Regions from separate parts of the Pseudarthrobacter sp. MDT3-1 genome, predicted to be linked through region 2. Evidence: predicted binding sites of a transcription regulator. Region 2 holds the regulator's gene; each other region holds the start of a gene.

Region 1 (3,274 bases), on a different contig from region 2:
GGCTGGCTCCTTTCCCGGCGGAATGCGGCAGCAGCCGGCACCCTCTCCCCCGCTTACCGCGAAGGCCTGGCCGTCATCCCCGGCTGGGACACCCAGCCGACCCGGACCGAGGAAAATGCAGCCCGATGGGAGCAGCGCCTGACCGAACTGGTGGCGTACCGGCGGGCCGGCAACGACTGGCCACTCCACAAAAAAGCCTCGACCGAAGAGGAACGGGTCCTGGGAGTCTGGCTGCACGGGCAGCGGATCAAATACCGCCAGGAAATCCTGACCGAGGAACGCGAGGCCACGCTTAACGCCCGGCTTCCCGGCTGGCGTGAAGGCAGGGCCAGAAGCGGAGGCCGGAGGACCGGCGTTTCCAAGGACTGATAGAGCGTACGTACCACCATGAAACTTGCGGCCCTGGGTAGCACAGGGGTTTGTTGCAGTGTTGGCCAACCCAAGAGTGGCTCGCCGTGGTGTGTTCTGTCTATCCCTCATATTCGTGGCGTTACCGCTACGAATATGCAATGCCCGCTTGATCGGTGGCACACCATCCAGATCCGCTGGGAGTGCTTAGGGCAGCACATCGCCTAGCTCACCTGCCTGAGACCTAGGACAACTTGGCACTGGACTCCGTATGCTGGGCGGATGTCATCCTCTCCCCTCGCAATATTCGGTGACTGGCATGGCGCCTCTGGCTGGGCGCTTACTTCCATCAGGTCAGCAGCTCGGGCAGATGTTCGCACCGCCATTCACGTTGGAGACTTTGGGCTTGATTGGCCAGGCGCCAAGCGCGGACGCTACGAGACCAAGCTGAACAAATACCTGATGGATCTAGGCATCACTCTTGTCGTCTCCGGGGGTAACCACGACAACTGGGACACTTTGCAGAGGCTCCCCGTCGAGGACGACGGCTTGGCAACGATCCGCTCCAATATCCGGGTCCTGCCGCGAGGCGGTCGAACCATGATTGAGGGCCTTGCCGTCGGCGGGTTGGGCGGCGCGTTCAGCGTCGACTACGAGCACAGGACGGTGGGAAAGGACTGGTGGCCTGATGAAGAACCCACTCGCGAGGAAGCCGCCGCGCTCATCGCAGCCGGTCCCCTAGACATCCTGATTACCCACGACGCGCCTGCAGGCGTCCCGCTGACGGGGGACTTCCAACTCAGCACAGAACTGACCGAGAAAGCGAACAAAACCCGGGACCTCCTGGGAGAGGTCGTTGATTCATTGGCCGTTCCCCATGTCTTCTGCGGCCACTGGCATCAGCGCCGCATACACGAGCTGAGCCATTCGAATGGAACGGTCACGAGAGTAGACGTGCTAAATATGGAAAACTCCCGTCACGGGAACGGTGTCCTCGTGTGGCCTGGCCAAGCTCCTCTGCGGATTGACCCGTTTGAAATCAGGAACACTTAGGGATCCGCTTCCTCGCTTTTTCTAACCTAGAGTGGGAAGTATGGACGCGGCCGAGTGGGTGCACGAGCTGGCTTACTCCCTAAGCGTTGGGCCAGGAACACCGTCCTTACTGACGATCGCTACTTGTTCCGGACCAGCTGCTAGCAGGGAGGTCATTGAAACGGCCAAACGAGTAGTCGGCGAGGCGGGATGGGCTGTCTACGAATTGGCCGCCCGCAACGTGGCCCCCTGATCCGTCCCTTCTGCGTGAAAGCGGCTTCCTGATTCTTCGGGAACCACTGCGCCAACCGATCGATGACGTTCGCCACTGCCTGGGCTTCATTGTCCGTAGCCGTCCACTCAGTTTCGCCCCGGCGGTTGGGGCCGTCAACGAAAAGTTGACCGCACCCAAATCCGCCTCCAAGAGTCGAGGGTCGGGCTGTGGCCGCGGGCCAGCGTTCCGGCTCCGCAGGCTTTTCGTCCATCAGATGCAACATGGTGGAGAACGAATGTCTGCCCTCACGAGTACACTGAAATGAGTCGAACATATATTCGAATAAAGGTGTGTTGTGGGCGTTGTTGTCGGTCCCCGCGTGATAGATGCGGGCGTGTCGTTGTTGTCGGTGTTGATCTCTCCGGTGCCCGTTGCGGCGGGGTTTCCGTCGCCGGCTCAGGACTATTTTGATGGCCGGATCGATCTGAACGTGCACCTGATCAAGGACATCACCAGCACCTACGTCGTACGCGTGTCCGGGGACTCGATGGAAGGCGCCGGGATCAGCGACGGCGATGAACTGATCGTGAACCGGGCGCTCGAGCCGCGGGACGGGTGCGTGGTCGTCGCGGTCCTGGACGGGGAACTCACGATCAAGCGGCTGCGGATTACGGCGACCAGTGTAGTGCTGCAGGCCGAAAACCCGGCCTACCCGGACATCAAGGTGCCCAGCCTCAGCGAACTCACCGTCTGGGGTGTCGCAACGCGGTGCCTTCATCATGTCTAGGCCGGCTGTGATGCGGCGGATGCCGCAGATCGCGCACGTGGATGTGAACTGCTTCTACGCCAGCGCAGAGCGCGCCTTCGACCCGTCCCTGGAAGGCCGGCCGGTCATTGTGCTGTCCAATAACGATGGCTGCGCAGTGACCCGCTCCCCCGAGGCCAAAGCCCTGGGCATCGCCATGGGCGAGCCCTGGTTCAAACTCGCACCCCGGGCCAGGGAATGGGGCCTGGTCGCGCTGTCCAGTAACTACGAGCTCTACGGGGACATCAGTGCCCGGGTGATGGAGCTGCTGGGCCGGTACTCTGCCTGGCTTGAGGTCTACAGCATCGACGAGGCCTTCCTCGGCGTCAAAGGCACGCCCGACGAACTCCTGGCCCTGGGCCGGGCGATGAAGACGGCGGTCCGGCGGAACGTCGGCGTGCCCGTCTGCGTCGGGATCGCCGGCACCAAGACCCTGGCGAAGCTGGCCAACAAGTGGGCGAAGAACAACCCGGCCTTTGGCGGGGTCTGCCACTGGGACTCCGTCCCCGCCGCCGACCGGGAATCCCTGATGGGCCGCCTGTCAGTGGTGGAGATCTGGGGCGTCGCGACCCGGCTGACCAAACGCCTGAACGTGATGGGCATCTTTTCGATCCTGGACCTGTCCCGGGCGGATCCGGTCATGATCCGGGACCGGTTCTCCGTCGTCATGATGCGCACCGTCCTGGAACTGCAGGGAACCCCCTGCATCCCGATGGAGGAAGAACGCATCGGGCGGGACCAGCTGATCTTCTCCCGCTCCTTCGCCACCCCCATCACCACCGCCGCCGGCATCCGCCAGGTCATGAGTGTATACGGGCAGCAAGCCTCGGCCCGGCTGGCCAAACACGGGCTGCAGGCCAAAGTCCTCACCGCGT
Region 2 (3,274 bases):
AGAATCTGCTGGAGGACCTCGTTGGACCCGTTGGCCGCCCAGATGTTGGTGGCATCCAGACCGTGGCCGAGATATTCGGCCAGCGCTTCCCGGAGTTCGGTGAACTCACGGTCCGGGTAGCGGTTGAGGCCCGCCGCGGCTTCCGTCACGGCCACGCTGATCGCGGCCCGGACGTCCGCCGGGACGCCATGGGTGTTTTCGTTGACGTTCAGCAGGATAGGTACATCCAACTGCGGGGCACCGTACGGGGTCAGTCCGCGGAGGTTGGTCCGGAGGGGAAGTCTGTTCAGACGCTCTAGCTGGTCATTCACCTGAACAGTTTAGGTCCGAAGCAGACGGCCGGAAAATGTGACGGCCTGCGGCGGCACACGCCCGAGCCCGCAGGCTCTTTACCTGGTGGGGACGAAGAGTTGCTGTCCGGGGACAACGCCGCCGGCGGAAAGGTTGTTCAACTGGGCAATATCCGCGATGACATCACGGGGATCACGCTCGGGCGCAACGGTACTGGCGATGGCCCAGAGTGACTGGCCGGCCTGCACCGTGACCGAGACTGTTGGCGTTAGCGACAGGTCGGCGGCAGAATCGGCGGCCTTTGCCGGGGCGTTGAGGAAACCTGCCAGGGAAAGCAGGATTGCGGCAAGAATCACCAGCGGGATGCCGATGAGGACAATCCGGCCCCTGCGGGTCAGGCGCAGCGGCGGCAACGGTTCCCTGCGCTGCCTTGGCGCCGAACCCGACGTCGAAACGGGTGCGGACCACTGCCGCGAGGTGAGGTCCTGCACGGAAATGAACTGCGGACGCGAGTCCTGCGAAGCAGATAAAGCTGACATGAAATGAGCCCTCCTGGACCATACTGTGCTGCCCGGCGCGCCCTCCGCGTCCACTTGCCGGTACCGGCCTGAGCCGTCCATAGATTCGAATATTCGAATCCGCAAGCAACGAGTAGAACACATGTTCGAACTTTGCTTCTTCATTTTTAGCACTTATCAACGAATATTGTCGAGACTCGCTAGAACAAATGTTTGAAAAAGCCCTGTGGCTGGCCTACGTTTGGATGAAAGAACAACCACCTCTGTAGTTCATCAGCAGGGTCTGACAATCAACTCCGACACCAGCCCCGGGGCGTTCCAGGCACCAGCGGCCGGAGCGGAGCCGGGCAACCGAAAGGCATTGGCGAACATGGCAGCACCAGCCGCCGAGGGCAAGGCGACACCGCAGCGCCGCCAACCCCCACGGACTCCCAAGGGGCTCACCGCCCGCCAAAAGAAGATCCTTGAAACCATCCAGCGCTCGGTGAATGACAACGGCTATCCGCCGTCGATGCGTGAAATCGGTGACACCGTGGGCCTGGCGAGTTTGTCGAGCGTGACCCACCAGCTCTCGCAACTGGAGAAGCTGGGATACCTTCGCCGGGACCCCAAGCGTCCGCGCGCCATGGAAGTCCTGATGCCGTTGACGCTTGACGGCGGGTCCCCTAAGGCGAACGGGACAACCAAGCCCTCAGTCCTGCACGGCATCGGCGGGACGGTCACCGAACTTCCCTCTGCCATGGACACCGCGATGGTGCCGTTGGTGGGCCGGATCGCGGCCGGCGGGCCCATCTTTGCTGACCAGGTGGTGGAAGATGTGATGCCCCTGCCCCGGCAGCTCGTGGGCCAGGGTGAGCTCTTTATGCTGCGCGTGGCCGGCGACTCCATGGTGGATGCTGCCATCTGCGACGGCGACTGGGTAGTGGTCCGACGGCAGGCAGACGCCTCCAACGGCGATATTGTCGCGGCCCTGCTGGACGACGAAGCCACCGTCAAGACCTTCCGCCAGCGCGATGGCCACACGTGGCTGTTGCCGCAGAACACCCAGTACGAGCCCATCCTGGGCGATCACGCCACAATCATGGGCAAGGTCGTCTCGGTCCTGCGGTCGCTATAGGACCTGCGCGCAGTCAGGCGCCCTTTCCGGCCAGCCTTTCCAGGGCGGCGAACGCGGTCTTGCGGTCCGTGGTGGGCCAGAACGGCGGCAGAGCGGCGCGGAGGAATCCGGCGTAGCGCTCGGTGGCCAGCCGGGAATCAAGCACCGCCACCACACCTTTATCTCCGGTGGAACGGATCAGCCTTCCCGCGCCCTGGGCCAGGCGGATGGCCGCGTGGGTCGCCGATACCGCCATAAAGCCGTTTCCGCCGGCCTGCGCAACGGCGCGGGACCGTGCGGTCATCAGCGGGTCATCCGGCCGCGGGAACGGGATGCGGTCGATCACCACCAGCCTGCATGATCCACCCGGAACATCAACGCCTTGCCACAGGGACATGGTGCCGAACAGGCAGGTATCGGGCTCGTCCGCGAACTGCTTCACCAGGGCCGTCATGGTGGAGTCGCCCTGGCAGAGAATGCTGAGGCCAAGCCGGGGACGCATCGCTTCAGCGGCCTCCTCGGCGGCTCGGCGCGACGAAAACAGACACAGGGCGCCGCCGCCGGACGCGCGGATCAGCGCCTCAAGTTCATCGAGGGCCTCCGGCGACGCCCCGCGGCCCGGCTTGGGGAGGTGCCCTGCGACGTAGAGGATCCCTTGTTTGGGATAGTCGAAGGGCGATCCGACATCGATCCCGCTCCAGCTGGGCGCGCCCTCCCCCACCAGTCCCAAGCCGCCGGCGGTCGGTTCAAAGGCTGAGCCGATGGCCAGGGTTGCCGAGGTCAGCACAACCGTGTGGCCGGCGAACAGCCCTTCGCGGAGCTTGCCGGCAACGCTAAGCGGCGCGATGTTGACCAGGACCGGCGCAGAGTCGTCGGGCTGCGCATAGCCCTGTTGCGGATCGAAGGAACTTGCGCGGGAAAACCACACAACCTCGCGGTTTTCACGGGCCACGATCAGCCGCTCGCACAGCTCGAGGATCAGCATCAGGCGTGAGCGCGCGAGCTGCCGCCCGCCGTCGGCCGTTTGGCTGCCGTCCCCCTTGGAATCGGACAGCGCGGCGCGGCAGGCCTCACGCAATTGGTCCACACAATCCAGCTGTTCGTCGTTGAGGCCATTCGGGAGCAGCCCGTTGGGCACGCCGGCCAAGGCGAGTTCCAGGTTGGCGGCAGCTGCGTTGAGGGCATCCACAGTGATGGCCGTGTGTTTCCGAGCGCCCGACGCCGCAGCGTGGACCATTGCCACGGAGAGTTGCCCCGATACCGCACCGGTGACCCGGTCCTGCAGTTCGTGGGCCTCGTCCACCACCACAACGTCGTATTCGGGAAGCACTGCCAGGCCTTCAAAGGCGCTGACAGCGAGCATGGCATG
Region 3 (3,274 bases), on a different contig from region 2:
GCATGGCGTCGACGGCGGTGCGCTCCACATCCGACTGGCGGAAGACGTCGTTGAAGATTTCCAGCGACACCGGGCCGCTGTACCCTGCCCGGACCACGTGGCCCATGAACTTGGCGAGCTCGAACTGGCCCTCGCCCGGGAAAACCCGGTAGTGCCGGCTCCAGGAGAGGACGTCCATGGAGAGCTTGGGGGCGTCCGCCACCTGGACGAAGAAGATCTTTTCCGGGTTGAAGGCCTCGATGGGGGCGGTATCCCAGTTGCGAGAGAGGATGTGGAAGGAGTCCAGGCACGTGCCCAGGTTGGGGTGGTCCACGGCTTCCACCAGCTTGTGGGCGTGCTCGTAGTCGCTGACGTACTTGCCCCAGGCCAGGGCCTCGTAGGCCGCCTTGACGCCGTGGTCCCCGGCCAGCGCAGCCAGTTGGCCGAGCTGTTCCACCCGGAGGTCGTCGCTGTCGATGCCGGCGGTGGCCACATTCGAGCAGACCAGGACGGTGTCCATGCCCAGCCGCGCCATGAGCTTGAATTTGGCTTCGGCACGCCGGAGGTTGGCGGCCAGGAGGTCTTCGGACACGCTGTCGAAGTCGCGGAACGGCTGGTAAAGATCCAGCGTGAGGCCGAGGTCCGCCGCCATCTTGCGGACGTCCTCGGGCGTGAGCGGCGACGTGACCAGGTCCTGCTCGAAGATTTCGATCCCGTCAAAGCCGGCGATGGCGCAGGCCTGCATCTTTTCCTTCAGGGTGCCGGAGAGGCAGACCGTAGCGATTCCGGTGCGCATCAGGCAGCCACCTCTTCCTTGGCCACAAGCTCCAGGAAGTGGCCGCGCATACGGTCAGCGTCGGCTTCCTGCCCGGTGAAAATCCGGAAAGAGTCCGCCGCCTGGCCCACGGCCATGCGGCCGCCGTCCAGGACCTCGCAGCCTTTGGCGCGGGCGCCGCGGACCAGTTCGGTGTCGATCGGGCGGTAGACGATGTCCGCCACCCAGTGCCGTGTTTCCAGCAGGTCCAGGTCCAGCGGGACGCCCGGGTGGGCGGCCATGCCCACGGGCGTGCAGTGCACCAGACCGTCGGCCAAGTGCATCAACTGCGGCAGCTCCGCCGTCGTACGCGCTGTGACGGTGCGGCCCGGGAAGAAGCCGGCCAGCTCGGCGGCGCGTGCCGCGCAGCGGGCGGGGTCCACATCCACCAGGTCCAGCGCCTTCACGCCGGCCGTGAGCAGGGCATAGGCGACGGCGGACCCAGCACCTCCCGCGCCAAGCTGGACCACGCGGTCCAGCCGCGCGCCCGGAAGGCCGGAGGCAAGCGCGGCGGCGAAGCCGGAGAAGTCGGTGTTGTGGCCGATGAAACGGCCGTCCTCGATGACGACTGTGTTGACGGCCCCGAGCCTGAGTGCATCCGGCGAAACCTCGTCCAGGTGCGCCAGCACAAGCTGCTTGCACGGATGGGTGATGTTCAGGCCGTTGAAGCCCAGGCTGCGGGCACTCTTGAGCAGATCCCCCACGGCATCGCCGGAAAGCCCGAGCTCCAGCAGGTCAATGGGGCGGTAGAGGTAGCGCAGGCCCTGCACATCGCCTTCGCGTTCGTGCATGGGGGGAGTGAGTGACGGCATCACGCCATCGCCGACCAGTCCCACGAGGTAGGACTCAGTTTGATTGCTCATCCGGGCAGCTCCTTTTGATACGGCACCCGGCGGGCAGCGGCGCTCGAGGCGTCTGCGGCGGGTCGGGTGATAGGGATTACAGTACAACACTTGTTCACTTCTCGCACGATTGTTCTAGATGCGAACATTTTGGAGTTATTTACCGTTGCGGCAAGCGCGCTGCCAGCTCCGCCGCGGCATCGTGCAGCAGGGGCACATGGGCCAGCAGGGCTTCCATGCTGAGGCGGAACACGGGAACGGCGGTGGCAAGGGAGGCGAAGGCGTGGCCCTGAGAATTGAGCAGCGGCACGGCCACGGCGCGCATGCCGTTCTCGTTCTCCTCATCCATCACGGCATACCCCTGGCGGCGAACCAGTTCCATTTCGGCGCGGAAGGCACCCCGGTCCGTGATGGTGTGTTCGGTGAGCGCTTCCAACTGGAGCTCCTCGATCAGGGCTTCCCGCTCCGCGTCCTCGGCAAACGCCACGAGGGCCTTGCCCACGGCGGTTGCATGCAGGGCGCCAAGGTGGCCGGGGTCGCTGGTGACGCGAAACGCCTGGGGGCCGTCAACCTTGTTAACGGTGAGGTGATGATGGCCGTCGCGGACGCTGAGGATGGTGGCCTCCCCCGTCTGCTCGGTGACGCGACGCAGCACCGGCAGGGCCGTGCCGGCAAATCCGTGATGATTGGAGACCCGCTGCCCCAGCTGGAAGATGCGGAGGCCCAGGTGGTAGCGGCGGCCGTCCGGCTCATAGTCCACAAAGCCGTCGCGCGTCAGGGAACCCAGGAGGCGGTAGGTAGTGCTGAACGGAAGTTCGGCCCGGCGCGAGATCTCCGCGGCGCTGGCACCGCGGGGTTCGTCGCCCAGGAGGACCAGCAGGCCCAGGGCCTTGCCCACCATGTCGGTACGGTCACCCTTGGGCGGCTGTGACTCGGCGGCAACGTCATCGACTGCTGTGGTTTGATTCACACTCATACGTCGATGTTGCCACATCGTGGGAACTATTTCTAGATGGTGATTATTTTCTTGACAGGTGACTGCGCTCACAGCCATCATTGCTGTATCGCACAAGTAGCTCCCACCATGTGGCTACTGGTCCGGGTCTTTCAACGGACACCAGCCGCACCGCGCTCCGCCATCACTCAGGCAGGTGCGGCTGCGCCCTCCAGATCCATCCGCGACAACGTCGTCACATCAAAGGAACTCCATGAGCCAGACACTTCCGTCCGCCGGGCCGGGCACCGTTGCCCCGGCCGGGACGCCAAAGAAAGCAGCCCTCGCCAGCTTCCTGGGCAGCGCCGTCGAATACTACGACTTCTTCATCTTCGGTTCCGCCGCCGCCCTGATCTTCCCCACGGTGTTTTTCCCGGACGCCGGGGCCAACGCGGCCATCATGTCCTTCGCCACCTTCGGTTTCGCCTACGTGGCACGGCCGGTGGGCGCCGTCATCCTGGGCCACTTCGGTGACCGGGTGGGCCGGCGGAAGGTGCTGATGTTCACGCTGCTGCTAATGGGCGCGTCCACGTTCCTGATCGGCTGCCTGCCTGACTTCAACACCGTGGGCTGGTGGGCTCCGGCACTGCTGGTGCTGGCAAGGCTTTGCCAGGGTCTCTCCGCCGCGGGCGAGCAGGCCGGGGC

Evidence for each region. The regulator LexA, encoded in region 2, represses DNA repair genes until DNA is damaged. The targets are predictions, from matches to a motif close to TCGAACANNTGTTCGA.
Region 1: ACX80X_RS11235 (LexA family protein) is a predicted target of LexA. The motif match lies at 1,921-1,936, and genes of this name have one in related genera.
Region 3: ACX80X_RS12055 (shikimate dehydrogenase) is a predicted target of LexA. The motif match lies at 1,758-1,773, and genes of this name have one in related genera.

What each region holds. Positions count from the first base shown of each region.
Region 1 is NZ_JBTNDX010000012.1:43,822-47,095, reverse strand. It holds gene ACX80X_RS11245 (helicase associated domain-containing protein) at 1-369, shown strand, start outside; gene ACX80X_RS11240 (metallophosphoesterase) at 631-1,401, shown strand; gene ACX80X_RS11235 (LexA family protein) at 1,950-2,381, shown strand; gene ACX80X_RS11230 (Y-family DNA polymerase) at 2,374-3,274, shown strand, end outside.
Region 2 is NZ_JBTNDX010000001.1:36,572-39,845, forward strand. It holds gene ACX80X_RS00170 (histidinol-phosphate transaminase) at 1-311, opposite strand, end outside; gene ACX80X_RS00175 (LysM peptidoglycan-binding domain-containing protein) at 390-830, opposite strand; gene lexA (transcriptional repressor LexA) at 1,180-1,926, shown strand; gene ACX80X_RS00185 (ATP-dependent DNA helicase) at 1,940-3,274, opposite strand, start outside.
Region 3 is NZ_JBTNDX010000013.1:73,983-77,256, forward strand. It holds gene ACX80X_RS12050 (bifunctional sugar phosphate isomerase/epimerase/4-hydroxyphenylpyruvate dioxygenase family protein) at 1-775, opposite strand, end outside; gene ACX80X_RS12055 (shikimate dehydrogenase) at 775-1,656, opposite strand; gene ACX80X_RS12060 (IclR family transcriptional regulator) at 1,796-2,611, opposite strand; gene ACX80X_RS12065 (MFS transporter) at 2,844-3,274, shown strand, end outside.